Regions from separate parts of the Massilia sp. BKSP1R2A-1 genome, predicted to be linked through region 1. Evidence: riboswitches for the same ligand, from Rfam matches in the RefSeq annotation. Region 1 holds a riboswitch; the other holds the start of a gene.
The links. A riboswitch is a leader RNA that binds a small molecule or an ion and turns the genes downstream of it on or off. The one in region 1 is predicted to bind cobalamin.
Positions count from the first base shown of each region.

Region 2: linked by a shared signal. The riboswitch ahead of ACQ7JA_RS24675 (TonB-dependent receptor domain-containing protein) and the one ahead of ACQ7JA_RS00235 (TonB-dependent receptor family protein) in region 1 are both predicted to bind cobalamin.

Region 1 is NZ_JBOBRE010000001.1:50,507-58,066, reverse strand. It holds gene ACQ7JA_RS00240 (cobalamin-binding protein) at 1-597, opposite strand, end outside; gene ACQ7JA_RS00235 (TonB-dependent receptor family protein) at 597-2,558, opposite strand; cobalamin riboswitch at 2,643-2,891, opposite strand; gene ACQ7JA_RS00230 (M1 family metallopeptidase) at 3,024-5,228, shown strand; gene ACQ7JA_RS00225 (hypothetical protein) at 5,234-6,145, shown strand; gene ACQ7JA_RS00220 (DODA-type extradiol aromatic ring-opening family dioxygenase) at 6,198-6,992, shown strand; gene ylqF (ribosome biogenesis GTPase YlqF) at 7,103-7,560, opposite strand, start outside.
Region 2 is NZ_JBOBRE010000025.1:460-8,019, forward strand. It holds gene cobT (nicotinate-nucleotide--dimethylbenzimidazole phosphoribosyltransferase) at 1-985, shown strand, start outside; gene ACQ7JA_RS24665 (adenosylcobinamide-GDP ribazoletransferase) at 987-1,751, shown strand; gene cobC (alpha-ribazole phosphatase family protein) at 1,754-2,296, shown strand; cobalamin riboswitch at 2,317-2,546, shown strand; gene ACQ7JA_RS24675 (TonB-dependent receptor domain-containing protein) at 2,615-4,450, shown strand; gene ACQ7JA_RS24680 (FecCD family ABC transporter permease) at 4,477-5,499, shown strand; gene ACQ7JA_RS24685 (ABC transporter ATP-binding protein) at 5,501-6,274, shown strand; gene cobO (cob(I)yrinic acid a,c-diamide adenosyltransferase) at 6,271-6,897, shown strand; gene ACQ7JA_RS24695 (cobyrinate a,c-diamide synthase) at 6,898-7,560, shown strand, end outside.

The DNA.
Region 1 (7,560 bases):
CGCATCGCTGGCGATCTGGGCGTCGTTGAGCGTATACAGGGGCTGGTCCCAGATCTGGTAGAACACCGTGACGGGCGCACGCTTGCCGTAGCGCGCCTCCAGGCCCGCGAGTTTCGCCCGGTAGGCCCCGGCCGCTGCCTGTGCCGCCGGCACGGTGCCCAGCAGCCGGCCCAGGCGCTCGATATTCTCGGCGACCTGCGCCAGGCGGCGCGGCTCGCTGTGGAAGACCGGCACGCCCAGGCTCTCGATCTGGGCGATCTGGCGCGCCGTGTTCCCGGTATGCCAGACCACGATCAGGTCCGGCCTCAACGCCAGCACCCGCTCCATGTCGATCTGGCTGTTACTGCCCACCAGTGGGATGGATTTCGCCGCTTCCGGGTAGTCGCTGTAGTTCATCGCCCCGACGACGCGCGCGCCGCCGCCGGCTGCGAACAGCAGCTCGGTGGCGTGCGGCGCCATCGAAATGACGCGCTGCGCCGGCGCCTTGAGCGTGACCTTGCGGCCGGCGTCGTCGACCACGGTCACCGGGGCGGCCTGCACCGTGGCTGCGGCGCAGGCCAGCAGCACGGCGGCGGCGAAGCGCGTCAGTCTGCGCATCAGAAGTCGTAGCGCAGCGCCAGCTTCAGCTGGCGGCCGTCGCTCGGGTAGATGCCCGAACGGCAGCCGAAGGCATTGCTGAAGTACTGGCGGTCGGCCAGGTTCAGGCCGCTGACCGCGACTTCCCAGGGACCGGTGCGGTAGGCGTAGCGGGCGTCGATCGTCGTGAAGGACGGCATGCGCGTGCTGCAGCTGTTGCTGAAGTCGCTGCCGTAACGCTGGCGGTCGACCCATTGGGCGCCGATGTCGGCGCTGTGCGGGCCGGCGGCCACCCAGGCCAGGCGCGCGGTCACGACGTTCTTCGGCACCAGCACCATCTCGCGGCCCGCGTTCGGGCCCTCGGTGAACTCGGCGTCCACGCGCTGCCACTGGCCGGTCAGGCGCAGCGCCTGGCCGATCGCCATCTGGCCTTCGACTTCCAGGCCCTGGCGGCGGGTCGGGTCGAGGTTGGTGTTGGCGCCCCAGCCGCCGCCCAGGGTCGGATCGTAGAAGATCTCGTTCTTCAGGCGGTGGCGGAACACGCGTGCGGCGATGCGGCGGGCGTCGGTGCCGGCAGTCACGCCCAGCTCGAGGTCGCGCGAGGTCTGGACGTCGAGCAGGCCGACGCTGGAACGGTAGCCGTTCTCGTCGGCATTCGGCAGGCGGTAGCTGCGGCCGGCCTTGGCATGCACGGTGACGTTCGCTGCCACGTCGACGCTGCCTTCCGCGCTCCAGGCGTTCACCGTCTGGGTGCCGGTCGGCACCGCCAGCGCGGCGTTGGTCTCTTTCTTCTCGAAGCGCTCGTGGCGCGCGCCCAGCGCCAGGCGGGCATTGGCGGCGCCGCCGAAGCGCATCTCGTCGCGCAGGTAGTAGGCTTCCGAAGTCTGGCGCGCATCCGAGCCGAGGCTGGTGGCACGCTCCCAGCGGCTCAGGTCGACGCCGGCGACGAATTCGTTCAGGCCGGCGCCCAGGTTGGCGCTGTGGCGCATGCGCGGCGAGAACTGGGTGTGGCGGGTGTCGTAGGTCGCGGCGGAGAGGAAGCCGCCGAAGTCGTAGGTCGATTCGACCTTGCGCTCGCGGTGGGCCAGCTCGGCCGCGAATTCCACGTTGTCGACGCGCTTCTCGGCGAAGGCCGTCACGCGGTCGCTGGACAGGGCGCCGAAGTCCTTCGGGGTCAGGGTCTGGCGCGGATTGGCTTCGAACTGTTCATAGCTCAGCGACCCCGGGAAGCGCATGTCCTGGCGTGCGCTCTCCACGCGCAGGCCCATGCGGGCGTCGTTCGCGGCCCACTGGAAGCCGCCGCTGAAGGTCTTCTGGCGGAATTCGTTGTTGTCGCGGTAGTTGTCGGTACCCTGGCGCGCGGCGGCCAGGTCGAAGGACAGCGGGCCCTCGCCATGGCGGACGGACGCGCGCGCATCGTACTGGTCGAAGCGGCCGGCTTCCAGCACCACGGAGCCGTGGTAGCCGGCTTGCGTACCGCGTCTGGTGATGATGTTGATCACGCCGCCGGTCGCGCCTTCGCCGTACAGCACGCTGCTGCCGCCGCGCTGGATCTCGATGCGCTCGACGGTGTCCACGGGAATCGAGGACAGCACCGGGCCGGCCAGTTCGTTCTCGTTCATGCGCACGCCGTCGACCAGCACCACCATGTTCTGGCTGCCGTTGGAGCCGAAGCCGCGCAGGTCGAGGGCGAAGTCGGGCGAGCCGTCCAGGCTCTGGCGGCCGAACACGCCGCCGATCTTGCGGATCGCGGCATTCACGTCCGTAGCGCCGGCGCGGCGGATGTCCTCCGCCGTGATGACGGTGGCGCCGATCGGCGCGAGCGAGACCTGGGCGGGGAAGCGCGCGCCGGTGACGACGATCTCGGGAACGGCCGTGTCCTGGGCGAAGGCGTTCGCGGCGAGGATGGAAAGGGAAAAGGCGCAGGCCAGCGCGAGCGGCTTGATGGCCGGCGCGCTGCTTGGGAAGGCAGCAAAATTCATTGTGGATGTTCTCGGTAAAAGCACCGGCCTGCGTCCCCGCACACCGGAGTCAACGGAAGACGCAGCACCGGCCCTGCCGCATGCGCGCTTCCCCCTGTCCTGGCCGGTATCCGGGCTTGCAAGACGGACTGTCCCACCTTCCTATGCAATGCACAGTGGTTATTGAGACAGCCTGTCACCGCGCCAAACAGGGTTTCTATCAGGCGGTGACGCTTGTTGACCGTTGCGGGGGCAGCACACCTCGGCGCGGGCGCGCAGCGCCTTTGCCTCGTGTTTCCCGTTTAACTGTGCAGGCGGATCGCCTGCGCGGGCACCAGAACGGCCGCGATTATAACCTGACAAGCCTTGTCGCGTTTTTTGCGCGTCCATCCTCAAATCCTGCGTTCTATCGCATGCCCATGGTGTTTTTTTGCTCTTCTGGCTATATTCGCGTTCAAACAATATTGTCATTACAGGGAGTCCTGCATGCATATCCAAGCACGGAGCAAGTTGCGCGCGGTGCTCGCCGCCGCCTTGCTCGCGGCCGGCGGCGCTGTTGCCTGGCTGGCCCAGGCCGACGCGCCGGCGCCAAGCCCCACACCCTCGCTGGACGGCATCGCGCTGGCCGCGCCCGACGCGGCCGCCGTCACCACGCCGAGCGCGCCCTCCGCCTGGGGCGGCGTGCGCACCGGCGACCATGCCACCTTGTCGGACCGCGTGGTCAGCTACCGCATCGAGGCCACGCTCGACCCGGACAAGCACCTGATCAAGGGCCGGCAGGCCCTCACCTGGCGCAACCGCAGCGCGGTGCCGGTGCGCAGCGTCTACGTCCACCTCTACATGAATGCCTTCGAGGGCGCCGGCAGCACCTTCTTCACCGAGCAGCGCCACCGCGGCGAAGGCTTCCGCAGCGGCGTCGACATCAGGGACGGCGAATGGGGCCACATCGCCTTGGCCAGCGTGCGCCAGGGCGCGGCAAGCGTGCCGTGGCGCTTCGTCCAGCCCGACGGCGGCCCGGCCACCGACCATACCGTGGCCCGCTTCGACCTGCCGGAAGCGGTGGCGCCGGGCGCCAGCACGACGCTCGACATCGATTTCCAGACCCAGCTGCCGCGCGTGATAGCGCGCACCGGTTACTTCGGCAGCTTCCACCTGGTGGCGCAGTGGTTCCCCAAGATCGCCGTGCTGGAACTGCCGGGCGAACGCGGCGCCACCGCGCCACGCTGGAACGCCCACGAATTCCACATGGAGTCCGAGTTCTACGCCGACTTCGGCAGCTACGACGTCAGCCTGACGGTGCCCAAGGCCTACACCGTCGGCGCCACCGGCGAACTGCAGGGCGCGCCGAGCGAGAAGAACGGCATGGTCACGCGCCGCTACGTCCAGCATGACGTGCACGATTTCGCCTGGACCGCCGACAAGCGCTCTGCCCCTCCCCTGGTCGAGACCTGGACCGGCCCCGGCAGCCCGACCGTGACGGTGCAGGTGCTGTTCCCGCCCGAGTACGAGGCCAGCGCCAAGCCGGCCATGAAGGCGGCCAAGGATTCGCTGACCTACTTCTCGCGCACCCTCGGCCCCTACCCCTACCGCACGCTGACGGTGGTGATCCCGCCCTACAACGCGGAGGAAGCGGGCGGGATGGAGTACCCGACCTTCATCACGGCATCCGGCCATGCCGAGGTGGCGAAGAACTCGCTCGACGAGTACATGCTCGAGGGCGTGACCATCCACGAGTTCGGCCACGGCTACTTCTACGGCATCCTGGCCAGCAACGAGTTCGAAGAGCCGATGCTGGACGAGGGCCTGAACGAGTACTGGGACGGCCGCATGCTGCGCGAGCGCGGCCAGCAGGCCCACCCGATGCCGGCCTTCTTCAAGCGCATCGGCATCGACCCGGTCTTCGATCCCTTCGACATCACGCGCGCCACCAGCCCGCGTGACCGGCCCGCCGACGCCCCCGGCCAGAATGCCTGGCAGCGCCTGCAGGGCATCGGCCCGGTCTATACCCGTACCGCACTCGTGATGCGCGACCTCGAGGAACGCATCGGACGCGAGGCGATGGAACGCGGCTTCAAGGAATACTACCGCCGCTGGAAGTTCCGCCACCCGAGCGTGGCCGACCTGCGCGAGGCCCTGGCCGACGGCAGCGGCGAACGCGCCGCGGTCGAGGAAGTCTTCGCGAAGCAGATCTACGCCGTCTCCCGCGTGGACGACCGCGTGGCCTCGATCGCCAGCGAGGAAGTGCTGCCGCTGGCGGGCACCCGCCTTGAGAAGGGCAAGCGGATCGAGGAAACCGAGGCAGCGCTCGATGCGCGCATCGCCAAGGCGCGCAAGGACTGGGAGAAAGCCAATCCGAACGCCAAGGATGGCAGCGGCCCCTACCCCTTCCGCACCCAGGTGACGGTGCGGCGCGAAGGCGCGAGCGTCCCCCAGACCCTGGTGGTGCGCTTCGCCGACGGCAGCAGCGAGACCGTGACCTGGCAGGGCGAGGAAAAATGGCGCACCTTTAGCTGGGTGAAACCGGCGAAAGCCGTGTCGGCCGAACTCGACCCGCGCCGCAGCCACTACCTCGACGTCAACAAGCTCGACGACAGCCGCGCCCTGGCCGCCGACCGCAGCGCCTCGACGCGCTGGGCCAGCGACGCCATGGCCTTCGTCCAACTCCTCCTGTCCTTCATCGCCACCGTATGACGACCATGCATCCAACGATCTCGCCGTTCGAATCGGCCCAGGCCGGCCACGCCGCCGCGCCGGACGCAAAAAGCGGCCTCCTGCGCGCCCTGCGCCCCGCCCTCCAATGGCGCCTGATGCTGCTCTGGCTGCTCGGCCTGCTGCTGCCCGCCCTGGTGGCGAGCCTGCCGGTGTGGCGCATGTTCGGCGCCGCCTTCGACCACACCGTGGGCGCGGCCGCCTATGCCCATCGCCTCGACCTGGCCGCGATCACCGACCTGGTCAGCCTGCACCCGCAGTTCGCCGCGGCGCTCGGCAGCGGGGCCGTGGTCGCCCTGGCGATGACGCTGCTGCTGTCGCCGCTCCTCACCGGCGCCGCCATCACGGCCGCGCGCGCGCCGAAGCCGCTGGGCTTCGCCGCCCTGGCCGCCGGCGGCGTGCAGGAATACGGCCGCCTGCTGCGCACCCTGCTGTGGGCCATCGTGCCGCTCGGCCTGGCCGCCTTCCTGGCCGGGATCGCGGGCGACGCCGCCGCCGACCACGCGGCGTCGAGCGTGCTCGAATCGTCGGCCGACAATGCGCGCCTCGGCGCCACCATCGTTGCCGCCCTGCTGCTCCTGCTGGCCCACGCGACCCTGGACCTCGGACGCGCCAAGCTGGCGCTGGAGCGCCGCCGCACCTCGGCCGTACTGGCCTGGGTCGCCGGCCTGCGCCTGCTGATGCGCCGGCCGCTGGCCATCCTCGGCTTCTACTTCGGCGTGACGATCGTGGGCCTCTGCCTGGCCGGGCTGCTGGCGGTGGCGCGCATCAACGTGCCGGCGCTGGGCACGGGCAGCTTCCTGGCCGGACTCGCGTTGGCCCAGCTGGCCGTGCTGGTCCTGGCCTGGATGCGCTGCGCCCGCCTGTTCGGACTGATCGAGCTGGCCCGCCCACGCTGATTCCCGTCCTGGGCTACCATGGGGGCTTCGATGTCGTTTCGCCGGAGCCTCCATGACTCTTCCTACCTATTTCGTGTCCCACGGCGGCGGCCCCTGGCCGTGGATGAAGGACCAATACGGGCCCGCCTACGACAAACTGGAAGCCTCGCTGCAGGCGATGCGGCGTGACGCACCGGATGCGGTGCGCGCGGTGCTGGTGGTGACCAGCCACTGGGAGACACCGGGCTTCATGGTGTCGTCAGGCGCAGCGCCCGGCATGATCTACGACTATGGCGGCTTTCCGCCGCATACCTACCGCATCAGCTATCCGGCGCCGGGCGAGCCGGCGCTGGCAGCCCGCGTGGCGGCGCTCCTGAACGCCGCCGGGCATCCGGCCGGGCTGGATCCGGAGCGTGGTTTCGACCATGGGACGTTCTCGATGCTCTACCCCGTGTATCCGGAAGCGGCAATGCCCGTGGTACAGCTGTCGCTGCGGCGCGATCTCGACCCGCAGGCCCATATCGAGGCCGGGCGCGCGCTGGCGCCGCTGCGTGACGAAGGGGTGCTCATCATCGGGAGCGGGCTGTCGTATCACAACCTGCGGCAATTCGGTCCGGGTGGAGCGGCTGCTTCGCGGGCCTTCGATGGGTGGCTGCAGGAGACGATGGCCCTGCCGCCGGACGAGCGCAACGCGGCGATATTGAGATGGGACAAGGCGCCGATGGCGCGGGTGGCGCACCCGCGGGAGGAGCACTTGCTGCCGCTGATGGTGGCGTCGGGCGCGGCCGCCGACGAAGCGGCGGCCTGCGTGTACCACGAGGATGATTTCTTCGGCAGCCTGACGGTATCCAGCTTCCGGTTCGGGTAGGGTGGACGGGTCCCCCGTCCGCGCGTTCAAACAGTACGTGAACAGCTCGCGCCACATCCATTCATACGGGAGTTGAACGCGCGGTCGGCGAAGCCGACCACCCTACAAAATCACGTCCCGCGCTTGCCGCGCATCGCTTCCTCGGCCTTCAGGGCCGCCTTCTCTTCGGCGATGCGCGCCTTTTCCGCCATCTCGGCCGCGTGCTGCGCCAGGGCCGCGGCGCGGGTTTCCGGCGTCTCCAGGCTGATCCTGCCCAGCGCCCCGGTGCGGTAGTCGTGCAGCAGCACGTGGGCCGCCTTCTCGTAGTCGAAGTCGCCGCCGCGCATGCGGAAGCCCCGGCGCGCCGCCACCTGCTCGATCACGGCGATGCCGTCCAGGCCCTCGGTCTTGAAGCCGTAGCGGGCCGTCAGCAGGTGGGGATAACGCTCCAGCAGCAGGTTGCCCAGGAACTCGGCCACCTCCTCCTCGATCAGGGCATTCGAACCGACCGCGTGGCTGGCCGCCAGCATCAGGCCGTCGCCGGCCATGGCGATCTTCGGCCACAGCATGCCCGGGGTGTCGACCAGCA
Region 2 (7,560 bases), on a different contig from region 1:
CCTGCTCGCGGCCATCAATAACAAGACGAAGCCGCTGGGCAGCCTGGGACGCCTGGAAGAGCTTGCCGCGCAGCTCGGCCTGATCCAATGCTCGACAAGGATCAGCATCGATCAGCCGGCCATCCTCGTCTTCGCGGGCGACCACGGCGTGGTAGCGGAAGGCGTCTCGGCCTATCCGCAAGACGTGACCTGGCAGATGGTGGAGAACTTCCTGGCGGACGGCGCCGCCATCAATGTATTCGCTCGCCAGAACGGCTGCGCCCTGCACGTCGTGGACGCCGGCGTGAACCACGACTTCGGCCCGCGCGCCGGCCTGGTCGACTGCAAGGTGGGCCGCGGGACCCGCAACTTCGCCCAGGAGGCCGCGATGTCGCCGCAGGAACTGGATACCGCGCTCGAGCACGGCATGGCCCTGATGCGCGACCTGCCGGGCAACGTCGTCGGCTTCGGCGAAATGGGTATCGGCAATACCACTGCGGCCGCGGCCCTCATGCACAAGCTCACCAGGCTGCCGCTGTCCCAATGCGTGGGCGCCGGCACGGGCCTCTCGGGCGAAGGGATCGCACGCAAGCAGCAGGTCATCGCCGCCGCCGTCGACAGGCATGCAGGCGCCACCTCGCCGCTCGAGGTGCTGGCCACCTTCGGCGGTTTCGAGATCGGCATGATGGTCGGCGCCATGCTGAAAGCAGCAGAGCTGCGCAAGGTGCTGCTGATCGACGGCTTCATCGTCACCAGCGCCTTGCTGGTCGCGGCGCGCCTGCAGCCGGCCATCCTCGACTACTGCGTGTTCGCCCACTGCTCGGACGAGAACGGCCACCGCATGATGCTCGAGAGCCTGGGCGCCCGCCCGCTCCTGAAACTCGGCCTGCGCCTGGGCGAAGGCACCGGCAGCGCGCTTGCCCTGCCCCTGCTGCATGCGGCTGCGAACTTCCTGAACGAGATGGCCACCTTCGCATCGGCCTCGGTCAGTACCAGCGGCCAGTAAGATGCAGCAACTGCGCCTGTTCTTCGTCGCCCTGCAGTTCTTCACCCGCCTGCCGATCCCGCGCTGGGTCGGATTCGAGCAGGACTGGCTGCACCACGCCTCCCGCTACTTCCCGCTCGTCGGCGTCGTGGTGGGCATGATCGGCGCCGCCGTCTACGGAGCCTGCGCCCTCGTGCTGCCGGCACCGGTGGCCGCGGTGCTCTCGACCGCGGCCACCATCTACATCACCGGCGCCTTCCACGAAGACGGCTTCGCCGACACCTGTGACGGTCTTGGCGGCGGCATGACGCGCGAGCGCGTGCTGGAGATCATGAAGGACTCGCGCGTCGGCGCCTACGGTGCGATCGGCGTCGTGTGCATGCTGGGCACGAAAGTCACGGCGCTTGCGACGCTGCCCTTGACCAGCGCCATCGGCGCCATGCTGCTGGCCCACCCGCTGTCACGCCTGTGCGCGACCTCGCTCATCTGGCGCATGGAATACTCACGCGCGGAAGGCAAGGCCAAGCCGCTGGCCGAACGCATGTCCACTGCCGAGTTCTGCATCGCTCTGCTGACGGTTGCCCTGGCCGCAGCCCTGCTGCTCGCAGGCGGCCTGCTCTCAGCGCAAGCCGTGCTTGCCGCACTGCTGGCCTGCGTGATCGCCACCTGGTGGCTGGCCCGCAAATTCAGCCGCCGCATCGGAGGCTATACCGGCGACTGCCTCGGCGCCGTGCAGCAACTGGCGGAAGCGGTCGCCTACATCGCCATCCTGGCCACCCTCGGCTAGCCATGGAGCTGGTCCTCGTCCGCCATCCACAGCCCGAAGTCGCCCCCGGCATCTGCTATGGCCGCAGCGACGTCGCCGCCTCGCCCTCCGCGATCGCCGCCGTCGCCCAGGGCCTGCGTGAAGCCGGGCTGCCCGGCGACCTGCCTGTCTTCGCCAGCCCGCTCAGGCGCTGCGCCGAGCTCGCGGCGCAGCTGGGCGCGCCCGTCACCTTCGACGCGCGCCTGGCCGAGATGGACTTCGGCGCCTGGGAGATGCAGCCCTGGGACGCCATCCCCCGCGCCGAGGTAGACGCCTGGAGCGCCGACCTGCTGCACTACCGGCCCGGCGGCGGAGAGAGCGTCATGGATGTCGCCCGCCGCGTGGCCGCATGCTTCGACGCGCTGCGCGAAACACGTCACCCGCGCGCCCTGCTCGTCTGCCACGCGGGCAGCATGCGCCTGCTCGCCGCCCTCCACGCCGGCGGCAGCATCGAACAGGCGGCGCTGCGCGCGGCCTCCGAAGCACACCGCATCGACTATGGCGGCATCATCATGCTGAAGGACTGACAACACCGCGTCGCGCTCACGTATAATGTCGGCGTTTTGGTGCTCGCGCCTGTATTCACAGGCGCAGTTAAACGGGAAACACGAAGCCCTTCAACAAGGCCAAGGTGTGCTGCCCCCGCAACGGTAAGCAAGTGCCGCGCTCGAAAGAGTCCGCGGCGAACCGTCCTCCATGACCACTGTGCGATTTGCATGGGAAGGTCGGACGGCCACACTTGCCAGCCCGGATACCGGCCAAAAGGTGGAAGCGTGGCCATGCCGCGCTTCTGTTCAATCTGGCCTACGGGGACGTCGGCTGGTTGTCCTTGACGTGAACATTTCATGAATCTTCCTGTAACACGGCTGGCGGCTGCGTGCTCGCTCGCATTCGTCTTCACTCTCCCTTCTTTCGCCCAGACCAGCGCCGACACGGTCGTCGTCACCGCCAACCGCATGCCGCAGCGCGCGCATGACGTGATCGCCGATACCACCGTCATCCACGCCGAAGAGATCGCACGCTCCGGCGCCGGTTCGGTGGCCGACATCCTGCAGCGCCAGCGCGGCATCGAGATCACCCGCAACGGCGGCCCGGGCGCCTCCACCGACGTCTACCTGCGCGGCTCCAACGCCAACCAGGTCGTGGTCCTGCTCGACGGCGTGCGCGTCGGCTCCTCGACCAGCGGCACCGCGGCCTGGAACGCGATTCCCCTGTCCGCCATCGAGCGCATCGAGATCGTCTATGGTCCGCTGACGACGCTGTACGGCGCCGACGCGATCGGCGGCGTCATCCAGGTCTTCACGCGCAAGGGCGAAGGCGGTCCGGTCGTCACCGCCTCGCTCGGCGCCGGCAGCAACGCCACGCGCGCGGCCGCCAGCACCGTCTCCGGTTCGGGCGGCGGCTTGCGCTATGCCTTCACCGCCGGCTACGAAGATGCCGACGGCTTCTCGTCCACCCGGCCGGGCGCTTCCGGCTTCAACCCGGACGAAGACGGCTACCGCCGCCGCAGCGCCAACGGCCAGCTGTCCTATACCGTGGCTCCTGGGCTGGAGGTGGGCGCCCAGCTCCTGCACAGCGCCCTGCGCGCCCAGTACGACAGCGGCGCCGGCAGCTACGACACCCACAACGAGCAGGAACTCAACACGGCCGCCGTCCATGCGAGCAGCCAGGTCAGCGCCAACTGGCGCAGCACCCTGCAGTACGCGGCTTCACGGGACCAGCTGGGCAGCTTCACCAACGCCACCGCGTCCGGCCGCAGCCAGATCGAAACCCGCCAGGACGAGCTCACCTGGCAGAACGCCATCGCCATTGGCGCCGACACGCTGCAGCTGCTCTACAGCCACCGCAAGGAAGACGTCGAGTCCAGTTCCAGCCGCGCCTTGAACCGCGCGCGGATCACCAACTCCTATGCGGCCGCCTACTCGGCCCGGCGCGGCGCTCACCTGCTCGACCTGAGCGCCCGCCACGATCGCTCGGTCTACGGGAACAAGATCACGGGCGCCGCCGGTTACGGCATTGAGCTCGGCAATGGCCTGCGCGCGACCGCCAGCGTCGGCACGAGCTTCCGCGCACCGACCTTCAACGAGCTGTACTACCCCGGCTACGGCCTGGAGACCAACAAGCCCGAGAAGGGCCGCAACCGCGAAGCGGGGCTGCACTACGATGGCGGCCGCGTGCAGCTCGATGCGAGCTACTACCGTAACCGCCTGACCGACATGATCGTCTCGAGCACGCCGTGCCCGGGCACCGGCATCGGCAGCTGCGCCTATAACGTCAACGAGGCCAAGCTGGAAGGCGTGACGCTGGCAGCCCGGACCCGTCTCGCGGCAATCAATCTGCACGGCAGCCTGGACTGGCAGGACCCGACCGACGAAACCACGGGCAAGCAGTTGCTGCGCCGTTCGAAGAAGCACGCCAAGTTCGCCGCCGACACCAGCTTCGGCCCCGTCAAGACGGGCGCGGAACTGCAGCTGTCCGGCAGGCGCTTCAACGACGCCGCCAACCTGCGCCCGCTGGGCGGCTATGGGCTGCTCAACCTGTACACTAGCTGGCAGGTCACGCCCGACCTGTCGCTGCTGGTACGCCTCAACAACGTGACGGACAAGCAGTACGAACTGGCGCGCTTCTATGGCACCAGCGGCCGCACCTGGTTCGCCGCGCTGCGCTACGGTATGCGCTGACCGGACGCACCATCGAGAGGAGACGCATGCATCACCCAGCCTTCCTGCTCCGCCAGCGCGCCACGCTCGTCATCGGCGTGCTGCTGCTGTGCGCCGTCGCCAGCCTGCTGTTTGCCGGCATGACGGGCTCGATCTCCGTCCCGCTGGCGGACGTGCCCGACGCCCTGCGCCAGCTGGCGCGCGGCGAAAGCGGGACGCTGGCCGCCTCGCTGATCGAGCTGCGCGCCAGCCGTGCCCTGACGGCCTTCGTCACCGGCGGCGCGCTCGCCCTCGCGGGCGTGATGATGCAGGCGCTCCTGCGCAACCCGCTGGCCGACCCCTATGTGCTCGGGATCTCGGCCGGCGCCTCGGTCGGCGCGCTGTTCGCGCTGCTCATGATGGCGACCGCCTTCATCGTCGACATGGCCGCGCTGGGCGGTGCGGTCGGGGTATCGATGCTGCTCTACCTGCTGGCCCGGCGCGACATGCGCGGCGGCCTGGCTGTCGAGGGCGGCACCTCGATGCTGCTGCTGACCGGCGTGATCCTGTCCTCGGCCTGCATGGCCCTGATCACCCTGATGCTGTCGATCGCGCCGGAAGGCAGGCTGCGCAGCATGATCTTCTGGATGATCGGCGACCTCGCCGGCGCGCCGCTGCGTCTGGCGCCCTGGATCGTGCTGGGCGGCGCGCTGCTGTATGCGCTGCGCAGCGCGCGCGCCATGAACGTGGTCGCGCTGCATGCGGAAGCGGCCGCCACGCTGGGCATCCGCGTCGGCCGCCTGCGCAAGGGACTGTTCTTCGTCTCCGGCGTCCTGACCGCCAGCGCCGTGACCAGCGCCGGCTCGGTCGGATTCGTCGGCCTGATCATCCCGCATGCCTGCCGCTTCGCCTTCGGCCCCGACCACCGGGTCCTGATCCCGTCGGCGGTGCTGGCGGGCGGGGGCTTCCTGGTGCTGTGCGATACGCTCGCGCGCACCATCATCGCGCCGCAGCAGCTGCCGGTGGGCGCGATCACGGCGATCATCGGCGCGCCGGTATTCCTCTATCAACTGCACCGGCTGAGGAAGTGACATGATCAGAGCCGAACATCTCGACCTGCGGCTCGGCAAGCGCACCCTGCTGCGGCAGCTCGACTGGGCGGCGCGCCCGGGCGAATGCTGGAGCATCATCGGCCGCAACGGCGCCGGCAAGAGCACCCTGCTGCGCACGCTCGCAGGCCTGCACCGTCCCGATGCCGGCGCCGTCCATGTCGGCGGCCGCGCGCTGGACCAGTGGCCCCCCGAAGAACTGGCGCGCCAGCGCGCCTTCCTGGCGCAGTCGCGCCACGATGCCTTCTCGTACAGCGTCATCGAAACCGTGCTGTCGGCGCGCCATCCCTATCACGCCAACCGCTACTGGGAGGGCAGCGACGACCACCAGGCCGCGATGACGGCGCTCGCCTCGATGGAAGTCGCCGAGCTGGCCGAGCGCGACGTGCGCACCCTGTCCGGCGGCGAGCGCCAGCGGGTCGCGATCGCCGCGCTGCTGGCCCAGGACACCCCGCTGCTGCTGCTGGACGAGCCGGCCAATGCCCTCGACCTGGCGCACCAGGTCAGCGTCATGGCCCTGCTGGCCCGTCTTTGCCGCGAACAGGGAAAGATCGTCGTCATGATCGGCCACGACCTGAATCTCGCCTACCGCATTTCCACCCACGCGCTGCTGCTCATGGGCGACGGCCGCTGGCAGGCCGGTCCCATCGAGGAGACCATGCAGCCCGCCCTGCTGGGCGACTACCTCGGCCACCCGATCGACATGCTCGAGCACGGCGGCCGCCGCATCTTCCTTCCTCACGAGGCCACCCCATGAACGAGCTGAACTCCTCCGAAATCGACGCGCTGAACGAGCGCCACCGCCAGCGCATGGAGCGCAAGAAGGCCGTCATCGATGCAAAAATTGCCGCCGCCGACAAGGAAATCGGCATCATCATCGTCAATACGGGCAACGGCAAGGGCAAGAGCTCGAGCGCCTTCGGCATGGTGACGCGGGCGCTGGGCCATGGCATGAAGGTGGGCGTGGTCCAGTTCATCAAGGGCGCGATGTCGACGGGAGAAGAAAAATTCCTGCGGCGCTTCCCGGACGAAGTCAGCTTCCACGCCATGGGCGAAGGCTATACCTGGGAGACCCAGGACCGCGAGCGCGACATCGCCAAGGCGAACGAAGCCTGGGAGCAGGCGCGCCGCTTCCTGCGCGATCCCGCCTACGGCATGGTGGTGCTGGACGAACTGAACATCGCGCTCAAGTACAAGTACCTCGACGTGCACACCGTGATCGCCGACCTGCTCGACCGTCCCGTGATGCAGCACGTGGTGGTGACCGGCCGCGCGGCGCCGCCGGAACTGGTCGCGGTGGCAGACACGGTCACCGAAATGAACGTGGTCAAGCACGCCTTCAAGGCGGGCATCGCGGCGCAGGCCGGAACGGAGTGGTAAATGACCGAGCAAAACCGGGATAACGGGGCACGCGCCGTACTGGTCGCGGCAATGTCGTCCGGCCAGGGCAAGACCAGCGTCACCGCCGCGCTGGCGCGCAAGCTGGTGCGCCAGGGCCAGCGCGTGCGCGTCTTCAAGTGCGGTCCGGACTTCATCGACCCGATGCTGCTCGAACGCGCCTCCGGCGCGCCGGTGCACACGCTCGACCTGTGGATGGTCGGCGTGGACGAATGCCGGCGCCGCCTGCACGATGCGGCGCGCGAGGCCGACGCCATCCTGGTCGAGGGCGTGATGGGCCTGTACGACGGCTCGCCTTCCGCGGCCGACCTGTCGCGCGAGTTCGGCATTCCCGTGCTCGCGGTGATCGACGCGTCCGCGATGGCGCAGACCGCCGGCGCGGTGGCGCGCGGGCTGCGCGACTACGGTCCGGTGGAGATGGCCGGCGTGCTGGCCAACCGCATCGCCAGCGAGGGCCATGCCAGGATGGTGGCGTCCTCGCTGCGCGATATTCCCCTGCTCGGCTGGCTGGCGCGCCAGGATACGCCGCTACCCGAACGCCACCTCGGCCTGGTGCTGCCGGGCGAGGTCGACGGCCTGGAAGCCCTGCTCGACAAGCTGGCGGACGGCCTGCGCTTCGAAGAGGACGCCTGGCAGGCCCTGCCC